2 regions of the Streptomyces sp. NPDC058619 genome follow, and region 1 is predicted to be linked to the other one. Evidence: riboswitches for the same ligand, from Rfam matches in the RefSeq annotation. Region 1 holds a riboswitch; the other holds the start of a gene.

The links. Region 1 has a riboswitch for glycine ahead of gcvP (aminomethyl-transferring glycine dehydrogenase). Riboswitches for the same ligand answer to the same signal wherever they lie in the genome.
Region 2: another riboswitch for glycine. It lies ahead of gcvT (glycine cleavage system aminomethyltransferase GcvT); the one in region 1 lies ahead of gcvP (aminomethyl-transferring glycine dehydrogenase).

Annotation. Positions count from the first base shown of each region.
Region 1 covers NZ_JBHXQN010000064.1:19,192-25,367, forward strand. The annotation lists gene gcvP (aminomethyl-transferring glycine dehydrogenase) at 1-2,591, opposite strand, end outside; glycine riboswitch at 2,786-2,884, opposite strand; gene ACFWTC_RS33760 (PRC-barrel domain-containing protein) at 2,997-3,389, shown strand; gene ACFWTC_RS33765 (DNA polymerase IV) at 3,425-4,903, opposite strand; gene ACFWTC_RS33770 (MerR family transcriptional regulator) at 5,046-5,684, opposite strand; gene ACFWTC_RS33775 (bifunctional nuclease family protein) at 5,866-6,176, opposite strand, start outside.
Region 2 covers NZ_JBHXQN010000006.1:252,828-259,003, reverse strand. The annotation lists gene glyA (serine hydroxymethyltransferase) at 71-1,327, opposite strand; gene gcvH (glycine cleavage system protein GcvH) at 1,345-1,728, opposite strand; gene gcvT (glycine cleavage system aminomethyltransferase GcvT) at 1,830-2,945, opposite strand; glycine riboswitch at 3,139-3,242, opposite strand; gene ACFWTC_RS09330 (AAA family ATPase) at 3,424-4,107, shown strand; gene ACFWTC_RS09325 (enhanced serine sensitivity protein SseB) at 4,225-4,959, shown strand; gene ACFWTC_RS09320 (enhanced serine sensitivity protein SseB C-terminal domain-containing protein) at 5,042-5,782, shown strand.

The DNA of each region.
Region 1 (6,176 bases):
TCGGACTCCGTCGGCTCGATCATCAGCGTCCCCGCGACCGGGAACGACATGGTCGGCGCGTGGAAGCCGTAGTCGATCAGGCGCTTGGCGATGTCGTCCACACTGACGCCGGTGGCCTTCGTCAGCGGGCGCAGGTCGATGATGCACTCGTGCGCGACCAGGTTGCCGGGGCCGGTGTACAGCACCGGGTAGTGCGGCTCCAGTCGCTTGGCGATGTAGTTGGCACCGAGCACCGCCACCTGGGTGGCGCGCTTGAGGCCCTCGCCGCCCATCAGACGCACGTACGACCACGAGATCGGCAGGATGCCCGCGGAGCCCCACGGCGCGGCGGAGATGGGACCGACGCCCGTCTCGGGGCCGGCGGTCGGCTGCAGCGGGTGGTTCGGCAGGTACGGGGCCAGGTGCGCCCGGACACCGACCGGGCCGACGCCCGGGCCGCCGCCGCCGTGCGGGATGCAGAAGGTCTTGTGCAGGTTCAGGTGCGAGACGTCGCCGCCGAAGTGACCCGGCTTGGCCAGGCCCACCAGGGCGTTGAGGTTGGCGCCGTCCACGTAGACCTGGCCGCCGGCGTCGTGCACCTGGGCGCAGATGTCGGCGACGTGCTCCTCGAACACACCGTGCGTGGAGGGGTAGGTGATCATCAGCACGGCGAGCTCGTCGCGGTACTGCTCGATCTTCGCCCGCAGGTCCGCCGCGTCCACCTCGCCGTCGTCGGCCGTCTTGACGACGACGACCTTCATGCCGGCCATCACGGCGCTGGCGGCGTTCGTGCCGTGCGCGGAGGACGGGATGAGGCAGATGGTGCGCTGCTCGTCGCCGTTGGCGCGGTGGTAGGCGCGCACAGCCAGCAGACCGGCCAGCTCACCCTGCGAGCCGGCGTTGGGCTGAATGGAGACCTTGTCGTAGCCGGTGACCTCGCAGAGACGTTCCTCCAGCTCGGTGATGAGCGTGAGGTACCCCTCGGCCTGCTCCACCGGGGCGAACGGGTGCACCTGGCCGAACTCGGGCCAGGTGACGGCCTCCATCTCGGTGGTGGCGTTGAGCTTCATGGTGCAGGAGCCCAGCGGGATCATGCCGCGGTCCAGCGCGTAGTCCTTGTCCGAGAGCTTGCGCAGGTAGCGCAGCATCGCGGTCTCGGAGCGGTGCTGGTGGAAGACCGGGTGCGTGAGGACCTCGTCCGAGCGCAGCAGGGCCTCGGGCAGCGTGTCGGCCGTGGCCGCGTCGAGCGCCTCGATGTCGGCGCTGACGCCGAAGGCGGCCCAGACGGCCTCGATGTCCGCGCGCAGGGTGGTCTCGTCGCAGGAGACGGAGACGAGGTCGGCGTCGACCCGGTACAGGTTGACCCCGCCCTCACGGGCGGCGGCGACGACCTCGTCGGCCCGGCCGGGAACCCGGGCGGTGACGGTGTCGAAGTACGAGCCGTGGACGATCTCGACCCCGCCGGCCCGCAGGCCCGCGGCGAGGAGGGCGGCGTAGCGGTGCGTCCGGCGGGCGATCGTCCGCAGGCCGTCCGGGCCGTGGTAGACGGCGTACATGGCGGCCATGACGGCGAGCAGCACCTGCGCGGTACAGATGTTGCTGGTGGCCTTCTCGCGGCGGATGTGCTGCTCGCGGGTCTGCAGGGCCAGGCGGTACGCCTTGTTGCCGTCCGCGTCCACGGAGACGCCGACGAGGCGGCCCGGGAGCGAGCGGGCGTGCTTGGCCTGGACGGCCATGTAGCCGGCGTGCGGTCCGCCGAAGCCCATCGGGACGCCGAAGCGCTGGGTGGTGCCGACCGCGATGTCCGCGCCGAGCTCGCCCGGCGAGGTCAGCAGGGTCAGGGCCAGCAGGTCGGCCGAGACGGTGACGACGGCACCGAGCCCGTGCGCCTGGTCGATGACCGGCTTGATGTCGCGCACGGCGCCGGAGGCACCCGGGTACTGGAGCAGCACGCCGAAGACGCCGCGCTCGGCGATCTCGGCCGGGATGCCGTCGGAGAGGTCCGCGACGACGATCTCCACGCCCGTGGGCTCGGCACGGGTCTCGATCACGGCGATGGTCTGCGGCAGCGCGTCGGCGTCGATCAGGAATACACCGCCCTTGACCTTGCCCACGCGGCGGGCCAGGGACATGGCTTCGGCGGCCGCCGTGCCCTCGTCGAGCAGCGAGGCGCCCGAGGTCGGCAGCCCGGTCAGGTCGGCGACGACGGTCTGGAAGTTCAGCAGCGCCTCCAGGCGGCCCTGCGAGATCTCCGGCTGGTACGGGGTGTAGGCCGTGTACCAGGCCGGGTTCTCCATGACGTTGCGCAGGATCACCGGCGGCGTGAAGGTCCCGTAGTAGCCGAGACCGATCATGGAGGAGAGGACCTGGTTGCGGTCGGCGAGCGACCGCAGCTCGGCCAGCACCTCGGCCTCGGTCAGCGCCTCGGGCAGGTTCAGCGCCTCGGTGGTCTTGATCACATCCGGTACCGCGGCGGCGGTCAGTTCGTCCAGGGAGCCGTAGCCCACCTGGGCGAGCATCTTCGCCTGCGCCCCGGCATCCGGGCCGATGTGGCGCTGCTCGAAGGGGATGCCTCGCTCAAGCTGGGAGAGCGGAATGCGGTTGGCGGTCATGTACGGAGGCCTCCTGGTCGTATGACCTGCGAGGGGCACCACGGCGCGGGCACCCGGACGGCCTCCCCCTCTGTCATCTCAACCTGAGAGTTTCACCGGAGTCGCGGGGATCGCCCTCGAGCTCCGGCTTTCACCGTCGGTGAGGAGAGGCACCGGCACTGGGCCCGGTACCCGCTCCTGCTTTCCAGAGTGGCCTCGTCCGTGCGGTACGTATGCCTGAGAGATTCCGGGGAGGATTTGCTCCTTCGGCGCCTCCGTCGAGCTCATTCGGAGGACTCTCCCGCACAGGGTCGACAGCCGCCACCCAGCCTACCAGCGCCCTTTCGGAGCCTCCCCGAGTGGCCTCGACTCCCAATATGCACTTCTGTAGTCATTACGGAGGAGTTGCGACCAGATGGAGGGACCGTGCAGACCGACATCGATCCGCGCAGCCTGATCGGCCGCAAGGCGTTCGACCGCAACGGCAGCAAGATCGGCACCATCGACGAGGTCTACCTCGACGACGCCACCGGCGTCCCGGAATGGGCCGCCGTGCGGACGGGCCTGTTCAGCCGGGACGCCTTCGTCCCGCTGGAGCCGAGCGAGCTGGTCGGGGACGCGCTGCGCGTCCCGTTCGACCGCTCCCTGATCAAGGACGCCCCCGACTTCGGCGTCGGCCGCCACCTCTCCCCCGAGCAGGAGCTGCAGCTCTACCACCACTACGGCCTGGACGTGACCCTGCCGTCCGACTTCCACCAGACGCCCCCGCCCCCCGAGCAGCCGCGCGACTTCGGCCGGCTGGCGGGCGACGACGGCTGACCGGCCGCCCCTCCTCCGCCGGCCCGGGCGCCCCGTCAGGCCGTGCCCGGCTCCTCCTCCCCCACCGGCTCCCCCACGAGCGGCAGCGGATCGGCCGCCTCCAGCTCGGGATCGTCCACCCGGAAGGTGCGCACCCGGCCGGGGGCCGACCCGGGCCGCTCGAACCGTACGGTCACCCGCCCGACCCCGCTGCCCTGCACCCACCCCGGCCCGTGGACGGCGTGCCGTACGTCGTTTCCGGGCGCCCAGCGCCGCTCGGCGGTGGCCTCCGCCTCCCCCGGCGGCCCGTGCTCGACGGGCGGCCCCGGACTCCCGGCGGCCACCGCCTCCTGCGCGCCGGCGCCTGCCTCCGACGGCCCCGGCACCCCCGTCACTCCAACGGCCCCCTCCGCCACGTCGGGCACGTCCCCGGCCCGCCCGTCCCCCTCGGCGGCGAGCATCGCGGCGGCCTGGGCGAACAGGTCCTCCTGCGTGTAGTCCGCCAACCCCGTGACCCCCACCCCGAGCAGCCGCACCCCGCCCGTGGTGTCCACGCCCTCCAGCAGCCGCGCCGCGGCCTCCCGCACCACCCCGGGGTCGTCGGTGGGCCCGCGCAGCGTCTCCGAGCGCGTGAGCGTCGAGAAGTCGAACCGGCGCACCTTCAGCACGATCGTGCGACCCGAGTGCCCGGACTCCCGGAGCCTGCGCACGCACCGGTCCGCGAGCCGCTGCACCTCGTTGCGGATGCGGACCCGGTCGTGCAGGTCCACGTCGAAGGTGTCCTCGACCGACACCGACTTCGCGTCCCGCTCGGCGACCACCGGCCGGTCGTCCAGCCCCAGGGCCATCCGGTGGAGGCCGACGCCGTGCGCGCGCCCGACCATCCGGACCAGCTCGTCCTCCCCGGCCTCCGCCAGCTCCCCCACGGTGGTGATACCGGCCCGGCGCAGGTGTTCCCCGGTGGCCGGCCCCACCCCGGGCAGGGTCCGTACGGACATCGGCGCGAGCAGCTCCCGCTCGGTCCCCGGCTCGATCAGCAGCAGCCCAGCCGGCTTGGCCTCCTCGGACGCCACCTTCGCCAGCATCTTCGACCCCGCCAGTCCCACCGACCCGCTGAGGCTCGTGGCCGCCCTGATGTCCGCGCGCAGCCGCTCGCCCGTCGCCCGGGCACTGCGCGAGTCGAAGGCGACGCCGCCCGCCTCCAGGTCCACGAACGCCTCGTCCAGGCTGAGCGGCTCCACCAGCGGCGACAGCTCCCTCAGCATGGCCATGACCACTTCGCTGACCTCGCGGTAGAGGCTGAAGCGCGGCACCAGGCAGGCGCCGTTGGGGCAGAGCCGCCGGGCCTGCGCCATCGGCATGGCCGAGTGCACCCCGAAGCGCCGCGCCTCGTACGAGGCCGTGGCGACGACCCCGCGCGGACCGAGCCCTCCGACGATCACGGCCTTGCCCCGCAGGCTCGGCTTCGACGCCTGCTCCACGGAGGCGTAGAAGGCGTCCATGTCCAGGTGCAGGATGGTCGGCGCGGCTCTCACGCCCCCGATGCTGCCCTACGCCTCTGACAATCCCGGGAACCGGTTCCGGGACGCCTCCCGGCCGGGCCGCAGCCGCCGGCGGGCGCGGAGCCCCCTCTGGGCCCCGCGCCCGCCGGCACGGCCGTCCGTGCTCAGGCCGGGGTCACACGGCCCGGTTGCGGCGGGCCGCCAGCTCGTCCGCCGGGTGGTGGCCGACGACGGTCTCGCCCGTGTCCACCCGCTCCCCGTGCAGCTGCGCCAGCGCGTTCTCCACGTCCCGCCACACGACGCCGACGGCGATCCCGAAGACGCCCTGCCCGCCCTGGAGCAGGCTCACGACCTGGTCCGGCGAGGTGCACTCGTACACGGAGGCGCCGTCGCTCATGAGCGTCGTCCGCTCCAGGTCCGCGAATCCGGGGTCCCGCAGGTGCTGTACGGCCGTGCGGATGTTCTGCAGCGCCACACCGGTGTCCAGGAAGCGCTTCACGACCTTGAGGACCACCACGTCCCGGAAGCTGTACAGCCGCTGCGTACCCGACCCGTACGCGGCACGCACGCTGGGCTCCACCAGTCCGGTCCGGGCCCAGTAGTCGAGCTGCCGGTAGGTGATCCCGGCCGCGGCGCACGCCGTGGGCCCGCGGTAGCCGACCTCCTCGGGCGCCGGGTCGCCGCTCACCGGTCCGACCGGCGTCGACTCCGGCTGACGGCGCGCGGACCCCACCGTGCTCCCGTAAAGCGGGTACGGTCCGCCGTCACTCCGTACGGGGGTGCCCCCGGTCGTACCGTCGCCCGTGATCCTCACGCCGACCCTCCGTCCTTGACCTGCCCACCTTGAAGGTAGGCAGTCACCAGGGGTGCGTCAACGATCGCCACACTCGGCACGCCGAGTGATAATCACCCTGAGAGTGGTTTCCCGTATCCGATTGCCGGGAAAGGCTGCTCGAATGGGCCGGCGCTTCCCCGTGGACGACGCGGCCTGCGCCCTACTGCGGGCCGGTGCCGAAGTCCTCGGGCGAGATCTGGTCGAGGAACTCGCGGAACTTCTCCACCTCGTCCTCCTGCTCGTCGGGAATGGCGATTCCGGCGTCGTCGAGCACGCCGTCACTGCCGTAGATCGGCGTCCCCGTCCGCAGGGCCAGCGCTATGGCGTCGGATGGCCTCGCGCTCACCTCGACCCCGCTGGCGAAGACGAGCTCCGCGTAGAAGACGCCCTCCCGCAGATCCGTGATCCGGACCTCGGTGAGCTCCTCGCCGACCGCTTCCAGCACGTCCTTGAACAAGTCGTGCGTCAGCG
Region 2 (6,176 bases), on a different contig from region 1:
GAAGGGCCCGGTCCTGTGCACAGGCCAGCACAGGCAGGACCGGGCCCTTCCGGATCACTCCCGGGCGCTTCTAGAGCGACGGGTACAGCGGGAACTTCGCGGCGAGCGCGGAGACGCGCGCCTTCAGGTCCTCGCTGTCGTACGCCGGCTTCAGCGCGGACGCGATGATCTCGGCGACCTCGGTGAAGGCCTCGGCGTCGAAACCGCGCGTGGCCAGGGCCGGGGTGCCGATCCGCAGGCCCGAGGTGACCATCGGCGGCCGCGGGTCGTTCGGGATGGCGTTCCGGTTGACCGTGATGCCGATCTCGTGGAGCCGGTCCTCGGCCTGCTGGCCGTCCAGCTCGGAGTTGCGCAGGTCGACCAGGACCAGGTGGACGTCCGTACCGCCGGAGAGGACGGACACGCCGACCTCGGTGACGTCGGGCTGCACCAGGCGCTCGGCGATGATCTTCGCGCCCTCCAGGGTGCGGACCTGGCGCTCCTTGAAGCCCTCCGAGGCCGCGATCTTGAAGGAGACGGCCTTGGCCGCGATCACGTGCTCCAGCGGGCCGCCCTGCTGGCCCGGGAAGACCGCGGAGTTGATCTTCTTGGCCAGCTCCTGCGTCGACAGGATGACGCCGCCGCGCGGACCGCCCAGGGTCTTGTGCGTGGTGGTGGTCACGACGTGGGCGTGCGGCACCGGGTTCGGGTGCAGACCCGCGGCGACCAGGCCCGCGAAGTGCGCCATGTCGACCATGAGGTACGCGCCGACCTCGTCCGCGATGCGGCGGAAGGCGGCGAAGTCGAGCTGGCGCGGGTAGGCGGACCAGCCCGCGACGATCAGCTGCGGCTTGGACTCCTTGGCGAGGCGCTCGACCTCGGCCATGTCCACGTGGCCGGTCTCGTCGACGTGGTACGGGACCACGTTGTAGAGCTTGCCGGAGAAGTTGATCTTCATGCCGTGGGTCAGGTGACCGCCGTGGGCCAGGTTCAGGCCCATGATCGTGTCGCCCGGCTTGATCAGCGCGAACATCGCGGCGGCGTTCGCCTGCGCACCGGAGTGCGGCTGGACGTTCGCGGCCTCGGCGCCGAACAGCGCCTTGATGCGGTCGATCGCGATCTGCTCGACCACGTCGACGTGCTCGCAGCCGCCGTAGTAGCGGCGGCCCGGGTAGCCCTCGGCGTACTTGTTGGTCAGGACCGAGCCCTGGGCCTCCATGACGGCGACCGGAGCGAAGTTCTCCGACGCGATCATTTCCAGGGTCGACTGCTGGCGTACGAGCTCGGCGTCGACGGCGGCGGCGACGTCCGGGTCGAGCTCGTGGAGCGGGGTGTTCAGCACAGACATCAAGATCCCCTGGGGTGTCAGTTGTCGGAGTGGGTGAGCGCGGCGTACTCCTCGGCGGAGAGCAGGTCGCCCGGCTCCTCCGCGACGCGCACCTTGAACAGCCAGCCGCCCTCGAACGGGGCCGTGTTCACGAGCGCCGGGTCGTCCACGACGTCCTGGTTGGACTCGACGATCTCACCGGTGACGGGGGAGTACAGGTCGCTGACCGACTTGGTCGACTCCAGCTCGCCACAGGTCTCGCCCGCGGTCACCGTGTCGCCCACCTCGGGAAGCTGGGCGTAGACGACGTCACCGAGCGCGTTGGCCGCGAACTCCGTGATGCCGACCGTCGAGACGCCGTCCTCGGCGACCGACAGCCACTCGTGCTCCTTGCTGTAACGCAGCTGCTGGGGGTTGCTCATGGCCTGATTCTCCTGGATGCGGGGGAGTGGGAACGAACAGCGGTCTCGGCTACCGAGACAGGACCGTACGGCTGCCCGTACGGCTGAGGCCTACGACAGGGTTACTTCTGCCGCTTGTAGAACGGCAGGGCCACGACCTCGTACGGCTCATGCGTACCGCGAATGTCGACGCCGACGCCGGAGGTGCCGGGCGCGGCGTGCGCCGCGTCCACGTACGCCATCGCGATCGGCTTGCCCAGCGTCGGGGACGGGGCGCCCGAGGTGACCTCGCCGATGACCTCGCCGCCGGCGACGACCGGGAAACCGGCGCGCGGGACGCGGCGGCCCTCGGCGATCAGGCCGACCAGCTTGCGCGGCGGGTTCGAGGCGGCGCGCTCGGCGGCGGCCTCCAGCGCGGCGCGGCCGACGAAGTCCCCCTCCTTCTCGAACTTCACGACCCGGCCCAGACCCGCGTCGAACGGGGTGAGGGAGGTCGTCAGCTCGTGCCCGTACAGCGGCATGCCCGCCTCCAGGCGCAGTGTGTCGCGGCAGGACAGGCCGGCCGGGACCAGGCCGACGCCCTCGCCGGCCTTCGTCAGGGCCTGCCACAGCTCCACGGCGTGCTCGGGGGAGACGAACAGCTCGAAGCCGTCCTCGCCGGTGTAGCCGGTACGGGCGATCAGCGCGGGCACGCCCGCGACGGTGCCCGGCAGGCCGGCGTAGTACTTCAGCCCGTCCAGGTCGGCGTCGGTCAGGGACTTCAGGATGCCGGGGGACTCCGGGCCCTGGACGGCGAGCAGCGCGTACGCGTCGCGGTCGTCGCGGACCTCGGCGTCGAAGCCGGCGGCGCGCTCGGTGATCGCGTCCAGGACGACCTGGGCGTTGGAGGCGTTGGCGACGACCATGAACTCGGTCTCGCCCAGCCGGTAGACGATCAGGTCGTCGACGATGCCGCCGTCCGCCTGGCAGATGTGCGTGTAGCGGGCGCGGCCGACGCCGACGGTGGAGATGTTGCCGACCAGCGCGTAGTCGAGGACCTTGACGGCCTCCGGGCCGGTCAGGGTGATCTCGCCCATGTGGGACAGGTCGAAGAGACCGGCCCTGGTGCGTACGGCGTTGTGTTCGTCGCGCTCGCTCGCGTACCGCAGCGGCATGTCCCAGCCCGCGAAATCGGTCATGGTCGCACCGAGGGAACGGTGCAGCGCATCGAGGGCGGTCAGACGGGGGGCAGAGCTCATGGGTGTGACTCCCGGGTCCCAGGGCATCGACATGACATGACGAGGACGTTCCTCCCCATCTGTCATCGGAACCTGAGAGGTTCGCCGAGAGTTCCCCCGATCTTCCGATCCGGCGGGATTCCCGACTTGCACCTTGGGTGGAGCGCGCACCCCGGCCTCACGGGCGGCGGCACGGCTCGCTTTTCAGATCTGCCTCATCCACGCGGTACGGGGCCTGAGAGATTCAAGGGAGGTTCTTGCTCCTTCGGCGCCCGCGCACGGCCTTGCGGCGTGCCGGGACTCTCCCGCGCGGATTCAAGCGGCCGGTATGCAGTTGGTCCAGATGGCGCACATCATTGCACGCCGTGCGCGTGATCGGGCGGGCGGGCCCGAAAGACCACGGCGTTCGCGGAGGTCCGGACCGGAACCGGCGATCCCGGATCACCGTCTCTTTACACTCAGTGGGCAAGGGTCCTTGCGACCCGATTCGGGGGAGGCGATCACTGTGCGGAGATTCGGAGTAGTGGCGACGACGACGGGAACCGTGGACGCGGTGCCGGAGCAGCGCGGCCCGCGCGTCCGCCGGGCGGCGGACGCGGCGGGCCCCGGCGCCGTACGGGACCTGCGCGGCCCGGCGGTGCGCGGGCCCCAGCGGCTCGGCTTCGCGGCCGGGGACATCGTCGTCGTGTCCGGGCTGCCCGGCGGCGGCAAGAGCACGCTGATCAAGCGGGCGGCCGCCGAGGGCGGGTCCGTCGACTCCCAGGACACCCGCGAGCGCTGGGAGCGCCGGATGCCGGCGTTCCTCCCGTACGGCGCCTACCGGCCGCTGGTCCGCGCCGCCCACTACTGGGGGCTGTGGCGCGTCCTGCGCTCCGGCGCCTCGGTGGTCGTCCACGACTGCGGCACCCAGAGCTGGGTGCGCGGCCTGCTCGCGGCGGCCGCCCGCCGCCGGGGCCGCGAGCTGCACCTGCTGTTCCTGGACAGCAGCCCCGAGGAGGCCCTCTCGGGGCAGGCGGCGCGCGGACGGCGCGTGTCGGCCTACGCCTTCTCCCGGCACCGGGGCGCGGTGGCGCGCCTGCTGCGCGACGCGGAGGCCGGCCACCCGCCGGCGGGCTGCGCCTCGGTGACGCTCCTGGACCGCCGCTCGGCCGCGGCGGTGACGCGGATCGCGTTCCACGGCTGAGCCGGGCCCCGGACCCCCGCTGCCCGGGGCGGGACGCCGGGACCCCGCGCGGCCCGGGCCCCGGCAGCGGATAGCCTCGGCACCGGACGCGGTGGGACCACACGGAGGCAGGGGAACATGCAGGGCAGCGGCTGGCCGGAGAACGAACTGGAGCAGGTGCTCGGAGCGGCGCTGGGGCAGCCCGACGCGGGGGCGCGGATCCTCGAGGTGCTCGGGCGCAGCCGGGTGTGGGTGCCGCTGCCCGCCAGCGGGGCCCCCGACGCGGCGAGCCTGTCCCTGCCGACCATGGACATCGCCGGGGCGGCCTACGTCCCCGTCTACAGCTCCGAGGCGCAGTTCCGCTACTGCGCCGGCCCCGCCATGGACTTCGCCGTCGCCCCCGCCGTCGAGTTCGCCCGCGGCCTGCCCCCGCAGCTCGGCATCGCCGTGAACCCCGAGGGCGCCGTCGGCGTACCCCTGCCCCCGCCCGCCGTCGCGGAGCTGTGCCGCATCGGACGCAGCCCCCTCGACGGACCCGCGTCCGGCGGCCGCGTCCGGCTGTTCGAGCCCGACTGGCAGGACGACCCGGTGGACTTCCTGGCCGCCGCCACGGAGGAGTTCCGGGCGACCGGCGCGGTCACCGCCGCGTACCGCTGCCTCGCCAGCGTCGAGGGCGGGGAGCCGCAGCTGTTCATCGGCGTCCGGCTGGCGGGATGGGACCCCGGGACGCAGAACGCCCCGATGGAGGCCCTCGGCCGGGCCCTGACCCGCGTCCCGCCTCCGTGGCCGGTGCAGTTGATCCTCCTGGACGCCGCCGAGGACCCGGTCACGGACTGGATTCGTGAGCGCGTACGCCCCTTCTACCTCCCGTAGGGCCGCTTAAGGTGGTCACACTTGCGGCCGCACGCGCGGCCCGGGTACGCGTGGACGACGGGCGGACGAAGAGGGGTACCGGGTGAGTGCGTCAGGCACGGCCGCGGCCGGGCAGGTCGAGCACATGCTGCGCCAGGTGACTCCCGGGCGCTATGAGAGCTACGAGTCACTGCTGCACGCCCTCGCCGAGGGCCGGCTGTGGATGCTGCTGTGGCAGGGGCAGCCGGGGTCCCCGGACGCCCAGTACGGCGGCATGGAGGTGGAGGGCCTCGGCTACGCGCCGTGCGTGACCTCCCCGCAGGAGCTGGCCGCCAGCGGCTGGAACCGGGGCTACGAGGTCGTCACGGGCCGGGACATCGCCCGCGCCCTGTACCCGGACCGCTGGGGGCTGTGGCTCAACCCGCACGCCGCGGGCGGCGGACTCGGCGTGCCCTGGGCGGACCTGCGCCGGATCGCCACGGGCCTGGACCGGATGCCGGCCGGACCGCTGCGGCTGTCGGAGCCCGCCATCGAGCTCCCGCAGTTCTACGGGCTGCTGACCCGGCACGCCCACCGGACGCCCGCCGTCCGGTCGCTGCGCCGCGCGTGGGTGCAGCCCGCGCTGGGGTCGCCGTACCTCGCGGTCGGGCTCGACCTGTACGACGCCTCCGCGCCCGCGCTGGAATCCGTACGGGAGATGATGCGCCAGTCGGTGGGCGTGGTCCCCGAGGGCGTCCCGGTGTGCACCGTCGCGCTGGCCGACGAACACGACCCGGTGGCGATGTGGCTGCGGGCGCAGACCCGGCCGTTCTACGACCGAGAGGGACAGGGCCCCGCGTACTGAGGTCCGGTGCACCGGAGTCCGCCGTACCGACCGCACCCCGGGCACGTCCCGAGAGATCCGCATACTGAGACATCCGTCTCGAAGGCCGCACCGGAATCCGCCGGTGCGGCCTTCCGTATATCCCGTCGAATCCGCCCAAGAAGGCTGCCCTAAGTGGCAGTTGGCCCGGATGTCCGTTCCGCGCCTAACGGGCGGTCTTTCACCGCTGACCAGCCCGCGCGGTTCGGATAACGGAAGGTGTAGGCGCAGATCACGGTTGCGCATCACATCCCCGGCAGGTCTGGCGGGCGGCTCAGACGCCGTTGAAGACTCCCCCCACCGAAGGCCGGTCGATCCAGCAAGCACCAGCTCTTCACGTGCACTTCAGGCGCATTTCGTGCCGATCGCACCATCA